4 regions of the Staphylococcus sp. GDY8P57P genome follow, and region 1 is predicted to be linked to each of the others. Evidence: riboswitches for the same ligand, from Rfam matches in the RefSeq annotation. Region 1 holds a riboswitch; each other region holds the start of a gene.
What was found. A riboswitch is a leader RNA that binds a small molecule or an ion and turns the genes downstream of it on or off. The one in region 1 is predicted to bind S-adenosylmethionine.
Positions count from the first base shown of each region.

Region 1 (4,689 bases):
TAATTTAAAACAAAATGCGTTGTAATACTTTTTAACTAGATTTTTAAATATTTTTTTATTTTCTTAAAGTTTTATTACAAAATAATAGTGTCCCTATTCATAAAGTTTCCTATACTAATGACAAAGACAAGTAATGTATTAAATCACAAATGATTCTATAAACTTTCCCTTAAGCATACGTCGCAACACAAGTTGCTTGGATATGAAAAAAAGCGCAAGTGCTTAGCACTTGCGCTTCGTCTTATAAACAAATTATTTATTATCGTTGTTACCTTTTACTTTATCGATAACATCGTTTGCTTTTTCTTTAACGTTTTCAACAACTTCTTTAGCTTTACCAGAAGCTTTGTCGCTTTGACCTTCTTTTTCTAAATCTTTATTGTCAGTAGCATTACCAACAGTTTCTTTTAAATTACCTTTTGCTTGTTCAAATTTATCTTCAGCCATTTGAGATTCCTCCTTGATAGTCTGTATATCTTGTATAGTAATAAATACCACACTATAACATGTTTAAACATTATATTCGTAAAAATTTAATTTTTTCATTCTACAATGAGTTCAATTATAATGATAATGAAATAAATCAATTTAAGGAGTGGTTATAATGAAATTCATTAATTTTACCGCAATGACTAAAAGTGGCCTCACTAAAAAGGTAAATCGTTTCTTAGAAGAAAATCCATACATCGAAGTTATAAAATTTGACTATACAATGGGATCTGGCGGACAAGGTGTCGGCATACTGTATAAAGATAGAAAATCTTTCTAAATTAAAGGAGTGGACAGAATTCTTTTAAAATTCGTCGTCCACTCCTAGCTTGCTTTACTTGAAGCATTTCTTAATGAAATTCTCTTTGGTAGGGCTCCGCATCCTCAAGGTTGACTAGAACTGAAAAAGTTTAATTTAAGCGCTTTTTCAGTTCAGTCAGCTACTATGAATTTGCAAAATAGCATCATTATATTATTGATGTCCTAGCCTCTATGCTTACTTCGCTGGTACAACTGCACCTTTGTATTTATCTTTAATGAAGTCTTGAATCTCTTTAGATTGTAATACTTCCATTAAAGCTTTGATTTTTTCATCATCCTTATGTCCTTTTTGAACTGCAATTAAGTTTGCGTATGGGTTGTTGTTTGCTTTTTCAACAGCAATTGAATCTTTTTGTGGACTTAATCCTTGATCAATTGCATAGTTAGAGTTGATGATTGCAGCATCTACATCTTCGTTTTGATAGATTTTTGGAAGATATTCTGCTGATTGTTTACTGTTAAATTTAATGTCTTTTTTATTTTCAGTGATATCTTCGAATTTAGCATCTTCGATTTTTACACCTTTTTTGATTTTAATTAATCCTTCATCAACAAAGAATTTTAAGAAACGACCTTGCTCTGCTGGGTTATTTGAAACATATACTGTTGCACCTTTAGGAAGGTCTTTTAAACTTTTATATTTTTTAGAGTAAACAGCCATTGGTTCTAAGTGAACTTTACCTGCATCTTCAATTTTGTATCCTTTTTCTTTACTTTCAGTTTTTAAGTAAGGTACGTGTTGGAAATAGTTCGCGTCTAGTTCACCTTTATCTAACAATTTGTTTGGTGTTGTGTAATCGTTAATTGTTTTAATTTCTAGATCATAGCCCTTCTCTTTAAGTAAAGGTTTCGCTTTTTCTAGAATTTCAGCGTGTGGTGCTGGAGATGCACCTACAACGATTTTCTTATCTTTGTCACCACTACCATTGCCACAAGCTGCTAAAACGACAGTTAATGTTAGTACTAAAATTAAGCTTAAAAGTTTTTTCATTAAATCATTCCTCTTTTCTTTTAGCGTTTGTCAATTTTATTTGTAATCCAATCCCCAATAAATTGGATTATAAATACGATAATTAAAATAAATACAGTTGAAACTAAAATGACATCATTTTGGTTACGCGTAAATCCTGTTAAGTAAGCTAAGTTACCTAAACCACCTGCACCAATAACACCTGCAATTGCAGTAGATCCAACTAATGCGATTGCTGTTACGGTAATACCTGAAACGAGTGCTGGCATTGCTTCTGGTAATAGTACTTTACGAACAACCGTCCAAGTACTTGCTCCCATTGACCAAGCCGCTTCTATAACACCTTTATCTATCTCTTTAAAAGCAATTTCAACTAATCTTGCATAGAATGGCGCTGCGCCGATGACTAATGCTGGTAAAGCACCCGTTGGACCACTGATTGTTCCGAGTAAGACACTTGTAAATGGAATTAATAACAAGATTAAGATGATAAATGGAATTGCTCGGAACAGGTTAACTATAAATGAAACGATACTATAAAAGACTCTAGCACCTTTCGAATTACTCTTGGCTGATAGAAATAAAAGTACACCTAAAATCAAACCAAAAATAAATGCGAAAATCGTCGACACAATAGTCATATAAAGCGTTTCATAAATGGCTTGCCATACTTCTGGCCACTGGACGTTAGGCATTGTAATCATCTCTTTAAAAATATCACCGTATGATTTATCCATGCTTAACCACCTCCACATTTACATGTTGCTGATGTAAATCTTCTTTAAATGTCTCAAATTCTGTTTCAGCAATATGTGGTATGTGAACCACTAAGAAGCCTACTGCACCGCCACGTGTGTTTTTAATATTTGCCTCAAGAATATTGATATCAATGTTATGTGTTTTACTTATGTACGAAACAACGGGTTCTGTCGTATTATCACCATTGAAATTAAGTCTAACGATATAAGCATCTGAATCTAACGGTTCAAGATGTTGGATAGATTCTTCAAAATCATCATCTAAATCATCTTTCACGAAGCGTTTAGTCACTTCGTGTTGTGGATTTTCAAATACTTGCGTTACTTTACCTTGCTCTATCACACGTCCGCTTTCCATAACTGCTACTTCATCACAAACACGTCTGATAACGTGCATTTCATGTGTGATGATCACAATTGTAAGATTTTCGCGCGCTTTAATCTTTAACAGTAAGTCTAATATTTCATCTGTTGTTTGTGGGTCTAATGCACTAGTAGCTTCGTCACATAATAGAACATCTGGTGCGTTTGCCAAAGCTCGTGCGATGCCGACTCTTTGTTTCTGACCACCTGATAATTCAGAAGGATAAGCATTTTCTCGTCCCTTCAAACCAACAAGATCAATTAATTCTCGTGCTCTTTCAATTGCTTTACCTTTAGAGTATCCTGCAATTTCTAACGGGAACATAATATTGCGAAGTACCGTTCTTGACCATAATAAGTTAAAGTGTTGGAATACCATACTTACTTTTTGACGTTTTTTTCTTAATTCTGCTTTTGAAAGTTTGTTAATATTATCGCCATCTATAATAATATCGCCAGATGTAGGCGCTTCTAGATTATTGAACATTCTAATTAACGTACTTTTACCAGCACCAGAGAATCCGATAACTCCAAAAATAGAGCCCGTTTCTATATTTAAGTTAACGTGATCAACTGCTAGTACATCCTTATCTTTTGTGTGATAGCGTTTAACAACTTGATTTAACTCAATCACGTTTAGTGCCTCCTTAAAATTCATTATGTAATTAAAAAAATGCTTTCTCACTTTAGATTAAGTTGAGAAAGCATTGATTCATCTTTCTCTCATCTTCTAAAGTAATTAACTTTATGTGAATTGGCACCATTTCTAATATTAGACGGTTGCCGGGCTTCATAGGGCACATCCCTCCACCTCTCTTGATAAGAGTTTTCGCACTATTTAATTAATTTATATCCTACCATTGCACTATAATTTCGTCAACAATTATTTTAATTTTTCTAACAAATAAGGTACAGATTGAAATGCATAAATTCTATCTACCTCTATGTCCTTATTCATAACAATTAGAACAGGTACTGACATAATTTTGTTACGTTCACTATATTTAGGATGGTAATTCAAATCGATTTTTTTAACGGGTAAATGTAGTATTTCATTCGCAATATCGAGCATTCGCTCAGACATTTTACATGTACCACACATCGGTGTGTATCCGAAAATGAGGTGTTTATCTTTATTAAAATTCTCACTAATATCTTCAATTTCTATAGATTTACTCATGCATGATTACTAACCTTTCAGTCGTTAAATTGGGAATTAGACGTTTTTCTTTACGTACTGTAAAGCCATGTTTACTCAATACATGCGCAAGATAGTTCTTGGGACATCTAGCAACTTCACAATATGTTTTATCAACATAAATGTGTTCACATTCACTAAGATGACGTTTAAACCACTTTCTTATCTTTTCACCTTCGTCATCTGAATCTGCTAGCACAAAGACTTGCTTGTCATATAATGTTTCAATCATGTCATCTAATTTATCAATACTCATTGTACCATGCGTACAAATAATATTGATAGGTTCAGCGATGACTTGTTGTACTCTCTTCTTATCAGATTTGCCTTCAACAATTATAACTTTATTTAAAATTGCCATGTTAATCCACCTTCTAAGTCGATAATAAACAATCAGTTACTTCTTCACAGAACGCGCATACCTTAAACATCATTTACAATTACTTAACAATGTACGCAATTATAGACGCCATACCAAACTGAGATGATTACTTTATAGATAAAAAGACAAAATAAAAACTCCATGATCGCAATCAAGGAGTTTAAATTAATTATTCACCAATCATTTCTTTATATTGATCAGCTGATAA
Region 1 is NZ_JAESLK010000006.1:17,274-21,962, reverse strand. Features, by position in the region: gene KA878_RS02555 (CsbD family protein) at 253-447, opposite strand; gene KA878_RS02550 (hypothetical protein) at 605-769, shown strand; gene KA878_RS02545 (MetQ/NlpA family ABC transporter substrate-binding protein) at 986-1,801, opposite strand; gene KA878_RS02540 (methionine ABC transporter permease) at 1,822-2,517, opposite strand; gene KA878_RS02535 (methionine ABC transporter ATP-binding protein) at 2,510-3,535, opposite strand; SAM riboswitch class I at 3,622-3,727, opposite strand; gene KA878_RS02530 (thioredoxin family protein) at 3,785-4,081, opposite strand; gene KA878_RS02525 (toprim domain-containing protein) at 4,074-4,460, opposite strand; gene gcvH (glycine cleavage system protein GcvH) at 4,651-4,689, opposite strand, start outside.

Region 2 (4,689 bases), on a different contig from region 1:
AGCGCCAGATACAGAACCATATAAAACAGTGAATCGATATATTCAAAAAGAAAATAACTTATTAGATTCACTTGGTAAGAAAAAACCAATTTCACGTCCATGGATTCAAGACTTTACAGCATCATACTTAGGCGATGGTAATTATATTGATTATGATGCGAAAGCTGTATCTGAACAAGTTCAGGCATTAAAAGATAATGGTGTAAATGAGTTCTTACTATGGAATGCCGGCAACGAATACACTGAAGATGCGAACTATAATCCTAAAAAAGGTAGCGCGAAAGAACGTGACCCTGAAGGTGTAGAACAAGACACAAAGCAGAAAGAGAAGCAAGACGACAATAAGAAAGATGATGACAACGAAAATAATAATAGCACTCAATAATGTTAAAAAGGGAGAGAGACAGAATTCTTTTAAATTCTGTCTCTCTCCCTTAGTAATATCTTAGTCAATGTTCTTATGCGTTTGTTTCGCTACGAATATGCTCCCCAATAATAAGCAAAGACCACCTAATAGTTGAGTGGATTGTTCATGATGCGATTGACCTGTTTCTGGTAAAGATGATTGCGTCGTCGTATGCTGGTTTTCTTGCTTTTGATCTGATTGAGACGAAGGTACTTCATTAGATTTAACGTTACCAACATAGTAAGTATTTAATTCACGTGCACAATCTACGGAATTGACTTTTGACGCTGCTTTTTGTCGGTCATCTAATTCAGCGGCATTCGCAATACCGTGTTCAACATATGTTTCTCCACTTTGAAGTCGATTGAAGTTACTGTATCTATCATTTTTATATTCGACTTGGCCATTTTTATAAACTTTATAGACACCTATACCAGCATTTGCCTTATTGTGGCTTTCAATTTTGAAATAGTCCCCTTTATCAATTGCTTTGTCAAAGTTTTGTAAATCTGGATTACCACCACTATTTGATAATGCTTCCGAAGCAATTTCTTGTGCATTGTCTTTCGTCACTACATCAGTTGCGAGTGCATGTTGTCCGTTAAAAGCAGATAATATTACCGTACTTGTTAAAAGTGTTGACGCAAATAGAGAAACCTTCACCACAATGAAAACCCCATTTCATTATTTATCTTTTACAACGTTAGTGTAACACTCAGATTTAATTAAAATAGGGGATTAAAGTAAACCATATTGAAACTTTAAATTAGCTTAAAGAACGGCGTATTTGTAAAGTTAAATTTACAATAGTGATGTTTTAATGACTATAAGCGATTGTTTATATAACATGCATAGTTATCAACTTACCATTTCTTTTTAGAAAAATAAGGAATCGACCATGCCATCAGTAAAGTGAATATCAAGTGTGCGACCATCCATAAGGCATACGCTACCCAATTAAATTGGAACAGTGAACGTTCAGCCAACGTAATAAGTAATGGGTATAAGATTAGAAAAATAATCATTAATAAGAGATAACTTAATTTGTATAAAGGTTTGAATAACAGATAAATGATTAGAAACGTTATGTAAATACAAAATCCAATAATGATATGAATTAAAAGTTCTAAAATAAGTGGTGTCTTATTAGGATCTGCGATGAAATCAATGTTGATTAATAGCAAAGTAAGGTGTGTCGTATGCATCACCACATCCATGACAAACATGATAAGTAATAATAAAATACTAATGAACAATGCACTAAGTAAGTGATAGCTGTAACGAAACATAATCATCAACCCTTCGAATGTGTTTAACAAGCTATTCCCTACAGTAAAACAACTTACACATTTTAAAAATTTAGAATATTTAAAAAATGATATTGACCCAAGCTTGATCCAATGCTAATATAATATCAATTCAATAAAACTTGTTAACTCTTATCAAGAGTGGTGGAGGGATGTGCCCTGAGAAGCCCAGCAACCGTCGTGTAACGAAATGGTGCTAATTCACATAAAGTAGACAATACTTTAAGAGATGAGAGAAAGTGTATCGATACTTTCTCTTAAATAATAGAAAGTATTTTTTTATGTCTTCTAACTATTTAAGAGTTGAAGTGTAGTTGAATCATTTTAAAAAAGAGGTGTCGATATACATGAGAAAATGGTTAAGTATGATCAGTATTTTAGTTTTAATTATCGTGTTAGCAGGATGTAGCAAAGATAAAGAGGATGATAAGAAAATCACAGTTGCTGCTTCACCTGCACCCCATGGAGATGTGTTGAAGAAAGCTAAAGAACAATTAAAGAAAAAAGGTTATGATCTAGAAGTTAAAGAGGTTAATGATTATAAAGTACCAAATAAATTATTAGATAAAGGCGATGTAGATGCTAACTTCTTCCAACACGTACCGTATCTAAAAGCTGAGAAGAAAAGTCATGGCTATAAAATAGAAGAATTAGGTAAAGTATTTACAACGCCAATGGGTGTCTATAGTAAAAAATATAAACATTTGAAAGATATTCCTGAAGGATCAACAATCTATGTTTCAAATAACCCTGCAGAGGAAGGACGATTTTTATCTTTCTTTGTAGATGAAGGTCTGATTAAGTTGAAAAAAGGTGTCAAAATTGAAGACGCCAAGTTTGAAGATATTGCAGAAAATAAAAAGAATTTAAAATTTAATCATCAGCAAGGGGCTGAGTTTTTACCTAAAACATATAAAAACGGTGAAGGTGCAGCAGTTATTATGAATTCTAACTATGCCATCGATAATGGTTTAAAACCGTCTAAAGATGCAATTGTAATGGAAGGTAAATCATCACCATTTGCCAACATTATCGCAGTTCAAGAAGGACATAAAAATGATAAGAAGTTCCAAGAATTATTAAAAGTCATGCAATCTAAAGAAATTAAAGACTATATTAAAAAAGAATATGGAGACGATGTCATTCCTTACGAAAGTAAATAATCCTATATCTTTATTGGGGGAGTGGGACGACGAATTTAAAAAGAATTCTGTCCCACTCCCTCATTTTTTTAATAAATATGTATCATCAAAAAAACTAAAAATAGCAAATTATAATTATTTTTGATTATTCAGAAAATATTTACAAATCTGACAATTATTAGTAAGATATTGAATATTATCAATGAAACATTGTTTATTAAGATGGCCGGAGACTTTTCAAAGAGAGGGATGTAAAAGGGATGGTCGATTATGGGAGGATGAGTCAATATGAGTAAAGCAGAGGAATTAATACAAGAAGATGGGAAGTACTTTGCGGCATCAGGAAGAATTAAATATTACCCATTAGCCATTGATCATGGTTACGGTGCGACACTCGTAGATGTGGATGGTAAAGAATACATTGATTTATTAGCAAGCGCGAGCTCGCAAAATGTAGGGCATGCACCTAAACCGGTAATTGAAGCGATTCAGAAACAAGCTGAGAAATTGATTCATTATACACCTGCATATATGTATCATGAACCAGCAGTGAAATTATCTAAGAAACTATGTGATATTGCGCCAGGTGATTATGAAAAACGTGTGACGTTTGGATTGAGTGGATCTGACGCCAATGATGGCATTATTAAATTTGTAAGAGCGTATACTGGTCGACCGTATATCATTAGTTTTACAAATGCATATCATGGTTCAACATTTGGGTCACTATCGATGTCAGCCATTAGCTTAAATATGCGCAAGCATTATGGTCCTTTATTAAATGGCTTTTATCATATTCCATTTCCAGATAAGTATAGAGGTATGTATGAACAACCTAATCCTAATACAGTAGAAGCGTATCTTGCACCACTTAAAGAAATGTTCGCCAAATATGTGCCAGCAGAAGAAGTTGCATGTATTGTCGTAGAAACGATTCAAGGTGATGGTGGTTTGCTAGAGCCAGTAGACGGTTACTTTGAGGCGTTAGAAGCATTATGTCGTGAACATGGCATTTTAATTGCAGTAGATGATATCCAACAAGGACTAGGGCGCACAGGTACATGGAGTTCAATTGATCACTTTAATTTCACACCGGATTTAATCACATTTGGCAAATCATTAGCTGGTGGGTTACCGATGTCTGCGATTGTTGGTCGCAAAGAAATCATTGATACGCTTGAAGCACCGGCGCATCTATTTACCACTGGTGCCAATCCTGTAAGTTGTGAAGCGGCTTTAGCAACATTGAAAATGATTGAAGATGACGCATTACTAACTGCTAGCTCGGAAAAAGGCGCCTATGTACGCAACCGAATGGACAAATGGGTTGATAACTATCAATTTGTCGGAGATGTACGTGGTAAAGGTTTATCTATTGGCGTTGATATTGTGTCAGATAAACAAATGAAAACGAGAGCCTCAGAAGAAGCGCTAAAGATTTGTAATTATTGCTTTGATCATGGTCTTGTACTGATTGCAGTAGCTGGCAATGTACTTCGTTTCCAGCCACCATTAGTCATTACGTATGAGCAATTAGATTATGCGCTAGATACAATAGAAGATGCGTTACAAGCATTACAAGATGGACAATTAGACAACTATAATATAGATGGACAAGGATGGTAATAAGAAAAAAGGTGTCAAAATGGGAGTGGGACAGAATGCTTTTTAAATTCGTTGTCCCACTCCCAACTTGCTTTGCTTGTAGAATTTCTTCATGAAATTCTCTTTGCTGGGGCTCCGAACCCCAACTTGCTTAGCTTGTAAAATCACTTTCGTGACGCAAGAATGATTAGAACTGAGAAAAGCTTGAATTAAGCGCCTTCTCAGTTCA
Region 2 is NZ_JAESLK010000019.1:64,117-68,805, forward strand. Features, by position in the region: gene KA878_RS07190 (putative glycoside hydrolase) at 1-385, shown strand, start outside; gene KA878_RS07195 (cell surface protein) at 446-1,072, opposite strand; gene KA878_RS07200 (hypothetical protein) at 1,270-1,695, opposite strand; SAM riboswitch class I at 1,843-1,949, shown strand; gene KA878_RS07205 (MetQ/NlpA family ABC transporter substrate-binding protein) at 2,061-2,876, shown strand; gene KA878_RS07210 (aspartate aminotransferase family protein) at 3,144-4,481, shown strand.
Region 2: another riboswitch for S-adenosylmethionine. It lies ahead of KA878_RS07205 (MetQ/NlpA family ABC transporter substrate-binding protein); the one in region 1 lies ahead of KA878_RS02535 (methionine ABC transporter ATP-binding protein).

Region 3 (4,689 bases), on a different contig from region 1:
CGTCTTCTAATGTTTCTTTATACGTAACATACTGTGCAACTTGCTCATTTGGAAATGGATCATAGGCAACAACATGACTACCATACCCTTTGGCAAAGATTCTTGCTGCAATGGAACCAATACGTCCAGTTCCGATAACCGCAACAGTTAAATCACTGATTGAACGTGACAAGATTGAAGGTTCCCATCTAAAATCATATGCTTGAAGTTTACGTTGAATGTCATTTTGATTTCTAACAATATTAATTGCTTGTGTCACGGCAAACTCTGCAATAGAACTTGGTGAATAAGACGGCACATTAGATATAATGATGCCGTATTGTGTAGCTAAATTTAAATCATACGTATCAAACCCAGCACTACGTTGCGCAATATGTTTAATCCCGAAACGTTGAAGTTTCGCAAATATTTCTTCAGATATTGGATGTTGTTGAGATAAAGATAACCCATCAAATCCTTGAACACTATCCACATTACCTTCCGTCAATATCTCTTTGTTTAATTCTATTTCAACCTTATGCTGTTCTGCCCATTCTTCAATATAAGGAATATCTTCATCACGTACACTCATCATTTTTATTCTAGTCATTATCTATCATCCTTTCTCATGTTCGTCTTAGTGTTATACGTTATACAAATTAGATAACGATGCGAGTCGATTCGCCGCTTCAATCAATAAATCATCCTCCAGTGCCAAAGAAATGCGCACATAATGACGTCCATTTTCTCCAAATGGAATACCTGGTGCTACTAGGATGGACTGCTCTTTTAATAAATATTGTTCGAACGATTCACTATCGTAACCCGGTGGCGTTTGAAGCCATGAATATATACCACCTTTAGAATGCACAAATGGCAAATTCGCTTCCTTTAATCGCTTCTCAAAAGCATCACGACGTCGTTTAAATGTGTCATTTTGTTGATCCAAAAAGGCATCATAATGATTCAACGCATACGTTGCTGCATCTTGAAGGGCACCAAACATACCCGCATTCGTATGTGTCTGATATTTCTTTAGTGCTTGTATCATGTCTTTATTCCCTACCGCAAAGCCTACTCTGAAACCTGACATGTTATACCCTTTTGACAATGAAAAAATTTCAATGGCTACTTCCTTTGCAGCTTTAGAAGCGAGTATACTCGGGTTCTTAGCATCGAAACCAAAAGCACTATATGCAAAGTCATGAACAATCTTTGTTTGCGTACCTTTAAATCTTTGAATAGCTTCATCAAATACCGCTTTAGTGGCCGTTGAACCTGTAGGATTATTTGGGTAAGTTAAATAAACTAATGACGTGTTCGCTAATGTTTGTGCATCTACTTTGCGCCAATCTGGCAAGTAATCTGGTGGGTCCAAATTAAGTGGTACTGGATTGGCATCAGCAAGCAAGACACCAGCGAGATAATCTGTATAACCAGGATCTGGCAACAACACATTCTCTCCAGGATTCACAATACATGTCGGTAATGCCACTAAACCGTTCTTTGTACCATAAAGTATGCACACCTCGTCTTCTTTATCTAACGTGACACCGTATTGGCGTTGATAAAAATTAACAATCGCTTCTTTAAATGATGCTTTACCATGAAAGGCACCATACTTTTGATTCTCTGGAATTCGAACTGCTTCTGCAAAATGATCAACAATACCTTTAGGCGTTTCACCATCCGGTATACCCACTGCCATATTGATTAACGGCAATGGACCATGTTCAACTTTGCGTCCCATTGTCTTACCAAAGTAACTATCTGGAATATGCGCTAGCTTATTTGAAATTGTCATGATTTACCCCCTTACAAAATTAAAAAGCTATATATCACGCTCAAAAGAGAGTGACATATAGCTTAGTTTATAACTATGACACTTATCTTTGAGGTATACCTCTTTGGAATTAGCACAGTACTTTTATCTTTTAAGTCTGTTGCTGAAGTTTCATCGGGCCAAATCCCTTCACTTCTCTGGATAAGTCTATTGAATTAATATTTATTGTATCAGTTCAATAATGATTGTCAATATTTATAATTTTCTGATTCATTTACTTTATGGAGATTATACACCATGATTAATATCTTCAAGCATTGCTTCTGCCGTAATTTTAGCACTCGTTAGAACGATTGGTACACCTGCCCCCGGATGTGTACTTGCACCTGCAAAGTATAAGTCTTTGTAGTCTCTTGAAACATTGGCTGGTCTGTAATAATTACTTTGTGTCAGCGTTGGCATGAGTCCAAATGCTGAACCGAACTTAGCATTGTAGCGTTGCTCAAAATCAAGCGGTGTAAAAACTGTTTCAGATACGATATCTCGACGGACATCTTTAAGTGCTTCAATCGTTTCAAGTTTGTTATAGATGACGTCTTTCGCCTTCTCGACTATTGTAGGGTCATGCCAGTCAATTTGGCCTGTTTTTAATTCTGGGACTGGCATCAATACGTACATGCCTGTCTGATCCTCAGGTGCTAATGCTGCATCTTCTACAGATGGGAAGTAAAGGTATAATGATGGATCATCTGGCATCTTTCCACTAAAGATATCATCAATATTACCTCTAAAATCTTTAGCAAATACCACGTTATGGACATGCAATTTATCACGTAATTGACGATTAATACCTGCATAAATTAAAAATGCTGAACATGAATAATCCATGTTATCCACCTTTTCAGGAGAATAGCGCTTTAATGGCGCGTGCTGAGGCATGAGATGTTGTGCCACATATGGGAAGTCGGCTGTACATAGTACTTTATCGAAACGTCGAATATCACCATTAACACGTAAGCCATCTGCACGCTTAAATTTAGGATCAATGATGATCTCTTGCACGTCTGCATTGAGTTCAACATTGACACCATAGTCTTGACCAAGCTGTAATAAGCCTTGGGCTAAGCCATACATGCCACCTTTGATATAATGGACGCCATGAACCATCTCAATCATAGGAATAATAGAGTAAATTGATGGGCCTTGTTTCGGATCAATACCGATATATAATGTCTGAAATGCAAGTAGCTTGCGTATTTTTTCATTAGATACATAATTATCTATTAATTGATCCGCATTGTTAAACGTCTTCAATTTAAGTCCACGATATAACGTTAACGGATTATAAAATTCGCTTGGCTTACGGAACGTGCGCTCAAGGAAATATTTACGCGCTACCTCATATCGTTTATATATATCCGTTAAAAACTGCATAAACCCTTGCGTTGAGCCTGGCTCTATCTCTTCTAGCGTCTGGCTTAGTTGTGCCAAATCCGTCGATACACTTACTTTATCTTTATCTGAGAAATAGATATCAAAAATATGTGTGAGTGGTTTCATATCGACATAATCTTCGAAACGTTTACCACATTCTTCAAATACTGCTTTATAAACATCTGGAACCATCACTATGGTCGGTCCCATATCGAAGGTAAAACCATCCTTCTTAAATTGACTCATACGGCCACCGACTTGTTCATTCTTTTCAAAAATGGTTACTTGATGACCTTGCGCGGCCAATCGTGCGGCAGCTGCTAAGCCGGTAACACCAGCACCTACTACTGCTATGTTCATACATCTCACCTAATCTTTATATTTTTTCTTTAAGTTGCGGTAGATTTTATGTTTTTTCCATTTAGAAACATATGCGCGTTCTTTCAATGAATATGATGATTTACGTACCTCAGTTAGTATACCGCGATAGACTTGAGCTGCTAACTCAATAATCATACGAGATTCTTCATTATAAACATCGAGATGATTCAATACCATATCGTAGTTATTATCCGCTAGTGTCGCATAGAATTCCCAAATTTTGATGTAATTGTCAGAGGGTTGATTGCGTTCCATTTCATCTGCAATTGAAACATTAAACTCATTTAAACGTGCTTTACTAAAGTAAATACGCCCGTTTCGATAATCTTCACCAACATCACGTAGTATATTCGTTAGTTGAAGCGCCTCACCTAATTGCTTACCATATGCATAAGCTTCGTCTGACGGTGGCGTTGCCAAAATAGGAATTAGTAATACGCCGACTGTTCCTGCTACCCCATAACAATAATCGAGTAGACCACGATCTGTTTCAAACATCTCGAAGTGTTGATCGGCTTCTACGGTATCAATTAAGTCGTAGAGGGCTTGGTAATTCATTTGGAAATGTGTCGCTGCATCAGCAAAAGCCGTCATAATGCGTGCATCACTTTCAAATGTCGTTATTGTTTGATGTTCAATAGATTCAACATCACGATGAATCTTATGTAAATAATCCACGTCTTGATGTACATCGATACTATCATCAACGATTCTGCAAACAGCATAAATTGCCCATATTGCGCGTCGCTGTTGCTCAGGTAACATATCAAAAGCATATGAGAAACTCTTAGAGTAATCTTTCATAATTTGATGACAATATTGATAATTTTCTTCTAATGTGCTCATGGAGAACCCCCTGCTAAATATTATTTAATATTAAATCGTCGTCCTTTCCATTTTACCTGTTTTGTGTAATGGATGTGACGAAATGAATTGATAAAAATTAAAATAAACACTAAAAATAATATTGGATGACAAATCAAGACTAAAAGCGAAAAATTACCTACTCTACGATGTAAACGGCTGAATTGTAGTGTATACAAGCCATAAGATAGTAGCGCTCGTCTAAATGACAATCCTTGTTTAAATAAACTGAGTATGAATGCACTGAA
Region 3 is NZ_JAESLK010000019.1:102,061-106,749, reverse strand. Features, by position in the region: gene KA878_RS07415 (D-lactate dehydrogenase) at 1-589, opposite strand, end outside; gene KA878_RS07410 (aminotransferase class I/II-fold pyridoxal phosphate-dependent enzyme) at 623-1,783, opposite strand; SAM riboswitch class I at 1,863-1,970, opposite strand; gene KA878_RS07405 (phytoene desaturase family protein) at 2,051-3,556, opposite strand; gene KA878_RS07400 (phytoene/squalene synthase family protein) at 3,566-4,423, opposite strand; gene KA878_RS07395 (glycosyltransferase family 2 protein) at 4,444-4,689, opposite strand, start outside.
Region 3: another riboswitch for S-adenosylmethionine. It lies ahead of KA878_RS07410 (aminotransferase class I/II-fold pyridoxal phosphate-dependent enzyme); the one in region 1 lies ahead of KA878_RS02535 (methionine ABC transporter ATP-binding protein).

Region 4 (4,689 bases), on a different contig from region 1:
ACATTCATCATTATTTTCTACTCTAAACGTTCCAATACCAACTTTAGGCATTGTGTGACCATTGTAAAATTCAATTGTTTCCATTCACGGTACCCCTTTTCTTTAAAATATGTATTATCTTATTCCCTTATTTAAACCATTTAAAAACGGGAATGGAACAGAATTCTTTTTAAATTCGTCGCTCCACTCCCGCAAGAATAACAATAATCGAGAAGCGCTTAATTTAAGCGTCTTTTCAGTTCAATCAGTTACTGCGAATTTGCAAAGTAGCTGATTGATATGTTTGTTATATCAGATTAGAAATTAATTAAATGATTCAATTTTGTCCATAACATCTTGTAATTCATCCACATTATATTGAATACGTCCATGGAACACAAACTTATTGAAGAACTCATCTAATTGATCAGGTCCTACGAGTACTTTAACACTTGAACTTTGTGCATAATTTGAAATTGTGACGTCTCCATCATGTTTCGGATTGAAATATAAAATCGCTGTTGGCGTATATTTCGCACCCAACTGAGTTTGTAAATCTGACGCTAATTTCTCTATCGCAGCAAGCTGTTCAGAATAATTAACGAATGACAATGACGCTTTATCCTCATTTTGATCAAGTACTAACGTTTGTGGTGACTTAGCATCTAAATCTAACGTGTTAAAGATTTGTTCCATCATTGGTAATTCGTTAAATTGATTACCACTTATGCCTTGATATACATGTCCTTTTAATAATTGCGAATCTATAATATATAGACCAGTACGTGTAAGTACAAGGTGACTAATACGTTCAATATCATTAAACTCATTACTTGGAAGGAAGATATTTGCCATGATATGCATATCTTCAGGTCTGATACGTTTTTCTTTTACTAAACGCTCTCTAATACCAATTAAACGCATATCTGTCACATATTCACTTTTATTCTTAGAGAATAGTTTTAAGGCATCAATTTCACGGTCTTTACCGCTGACAGTTGCATCAAAATCTTCTTTTTGTTTAGTAACTTGCTTTTTATTTTGTATGCGCTCTTTTTCAAGTGCTTCGTCATGAGACGCTTTCATTTGTTTTTCTTTGAGATCATATTCTTCTTTTGTCTTTTGTTTAATATTATTTTTACTTTTAAGTGTAACTAAAAATAGAATTAAACAAATCGCTGCAACTACAATAGCTATGATTAAACCAATTTCAATTGGTCCAAGTGAATTCATTAAATCAACGCTCCTTTAATCTATCAGTATGTCTAATTATAATAGAAACAGTCCTTAATTTCGACAATTTCTTATAATATTATTTAAAGCGTTTATTAACTTTGAACAGCATCTTTTAATACGTTCACTTTGTCTAATTTTTCCCAAGGTAATAGTACATCAGTTCTACCAAAGTGACCATATGCTGCTGTTTGTTTATATATAGGATGTTTTAAATCTAACATTTTAATGATACCTGCTGGTCGTAAATCAAAGTTTGCTCTAACCGCTTCAACAAGTTGTGCTTCTGAAACTTTACCTGTCTTGAATGTATCGATTGAAATTGAAACTGGTTCAGCAACTCCAATTGCATATGCAAGTTGTACTTCACATTGATCTGCCAGTCCTGCAGCAACGATATTTTTCGCTACATATCTCGCTGCATAAGCTGCTGAGCGGTCTACTTTAGTTGGATCTTTACCACTGAAGCAACCACCACCGTGACGTGCATAACCACCATAAGTATCAACGATGATTTTACGTCCTGTTAACCCTGCATCGCCTTGTGGTCCACCGATAACAAATCTTCCTGTTGGATTGATAAAGAATTTAGTTTCACTATCAATTAAACCTTCTGGTACTGTTGGATAAATGACATGTTCTTTAATATCACTTTGGATTTGCTCTAATTCAACATCATCCGCATGTTGAGATGATACAACAATCGTATCAATACGTTTAGGTTTATCATCTTCATCGTATTCTACTGTAACTTGAACCTTACCATCAGGTCTTAAATAATCTAGAATACCATCTTTACGCACATCTGATAAACGCTTCGCTAATTGATGTGATAAAAAGATTGGTAACGGCATATATGTTTCTGTCTCATTAGTCGCATAACCAAACATTAAGCCTTGGTCACCCGCACCTGTAGCTTCAATTTCTTCTTCAGAAATATCATTTCTATATTCAAGTGCTTTGTCAACACCTTGCGCAATATCCGGTGACTGTTCATCGATTGCAGTTAATACTGCCATTGTTTGGTAATCATAGCCAAATTTAGCACGCGTATAGCCAATACCTTTAATTGTTTCTCGTACGACTTTGGGAATATCTACATAAGTAGAAGTTGATATTTCACCTGAAATGAGCGCCATTCCAGTTGTTACAGTTGTTTCACAAGCGACACGTGCATTGGGATCATCTTTCAAGATTTCATCTAAGATAGCATCAGACACTTGGTCAGCAATCTTGTCAGGATGTCCTTCTGTTACTGATTCTGAAGTAAATAAACGTTTATTGTAAGTCATGATTTGCTCCTTTTACCATTGTATTTACGAAAATTCTCTTTAAAATGTGAGCTCAAAAATAAAAGAGCCTTCTTCACTATTCAAGACAGAGAGAAGGCTCTTAAACGTCCATTCGCTCTTATCGTTCAGACGATTATATGTCTGCAAACGGTTTGGCACCTTTCTTTTAAAAAAGAGGTTGCTGGGTTTCATTGGGTCCATGTCCCTCCACCACTCAGGATAAGAGAATCCGTTAAGAACTATACTACCTAATTCACCAATTAATGTCAATTTTGTTTTTACATGTTTTTTTGTCTTTTCCAGGTGGAATAATTATGGCATTATGTTATACTATTTTCATGTAAAGGCTTACAATATTGAATTTCTATAACACACGCTGGAGGGATTGGGTATGTCAGTAGATACATACAGCGAAACACCTAAAATTAAAAAATTATTAGAAAAAGAAAGCTCTCTTTTTCAACTCTCAACAACTCAACTTTATTACAAAATAATGGGTAATAAAGAAGGAGAATTAACTGAACTTGGTGCGATTAATGCGAGCACTGGTAAATACACTGGACGTTCTCCAAAAGATAAATTTATCGTTACAGAACCTTCTTATAAAGATAATATTCATTGGGGAGATATTAACCAACCTATCGATGAAGAAACTTTCTTAAATCTTTACGCTAAAGTTTTAGACTATCTTGATACAAAAGATGAACTTTACGTTTTTAATGGCTATGCAGGTAGTGACAAAGATACACAATTGAAACTTACAGTTATTAACGAACTTGCATGGCACAACCTTTTTGCACAAAATATGTTTATTCGCCCAGATTCTAAAGAAGAAGCAAGTAATATTAAACCTAATTTCACTATTGTTTCTGCACCTCATTTTAAAGCTGACCCTGAAGTTGATGGTACTAAATCAGAAACATTTGTTATCATTTCATTCAAACATAAAACGATTTTAATTGGTGGTACTGAATATGCTGGCGAAATGAAAAAAGGTATCTTCTCAGTAATGAACTATTTACTACCAATGCAAGACATTATGAGTATGCATTGTTCTGCTAACGTTGGAGATAAAGGGGACGTTGCTTTATTCTTCGGATTATCAGGTACAGGTAAAACAACGTTATCTGCAGCACCAGATAGAAAATTAATTGGTGATGATGAGCATGGTTGGAATAAAAATGGTATTTTCAACATCGAAGGTGGTTGTTACGCTAAAGCAATCAATCTTTCTAAAGAAAAAGAACCGCAAATTTATAACGCGATTCAATACGGCACTATTCTTGAAAATACTGTAGTTAACGAGCGTGGCGCCGTTGACTTTGATGATAATTCATATACTGAGAATACCCGTGCAGCTTATCCAATTCATCACATTGATAACATTGTTCTACCATCTAAAGCAGCTCATCCTAATACAATCATTTTCTTAACAGCTGACGCATTCGGTGTATTACCACCAATTGCTAAATTAACTAAATCACAAGCGATGTACCACTTCTTAAGCGGCTTTACATCTAAATTAGCTGGAACTGAGCGTGGCGTTACAGAGCCTGAACCTTCATTCTCTACATGTTTTGGTGCACCATTCTTACCACTTAATCCTATTAAGTATGCAGATTTACTAGGTGAACTTATTGATAAACATGACGTTGATGTATACTTAGTTAACACTGGCTGGACAGGTGGTAAATACGGTGTAGGTAGACGTATCAGCTTACATTACACTCGCTATATGGTAGATCAAGCGATTAAAGGTAAATTGAAAAACGCTAAATTTACTAAAGATGAAAAATTCGGTTTAAGCATTCCTACAGAAATGGAAGACGTACCTAAAACAATACTCAACCCAATTAATGCTTGGAGTGATTCAGACAAATATCGCGCTCAAGCCGACGACTTAATTAAACGTTTTGAAGAAAACTTCAAAAAATTCGGTCCAGAAGTTGAAGAAATTGCTAATACAGGTGGCTTTAATAAATAATTAAATGGTCACATTCAAAAGGCAACGTACTTGGTAAAATTAACCAAGGTACGTTGCCTTTTTATTTACCCTCACATTTCGACATCCAATGATGTACATAGTTAAGTGCTTTTTTCATAGCTGGTGGTCTAGGCACATGACCTTCATCTATTTGATAAAACGTATCAAAGTCGACACCTTTAGAACTCAATTGCTTCTCTA
Region 4 is NZ_JAESLK010000004.1:11,787-16,475, forward strand. Features, by position in the region: gene KA878_RS01695 (aldo/keto reductase) at 1-84, opposite strand, end outside; gene KA878_RS01700 (NERD domain-containing protein) at 304-1,212, opposite strand; gene metK (methionine adenosyltransferase) at 1,308-2,504, opposite strand; SAM riboswitch class I at 2,620-2,730, opposite strand; gene pckA (phosphoenolpyruvate carboxykinase (ATP)) at 2,896-4,488, shown strand; gene KA878_RS01715 (alpha/beta hydrolase family protein) at 4,550-4,689, opposite strand, start outside.
Region 4: another riboswitch for S-adenosylmethionine. It lies ahead of metK (methionine adenosyltransferase); the one in region 1 lies ahead of KA878_RS02535 (methionine ABC transporter ATP-binding protein).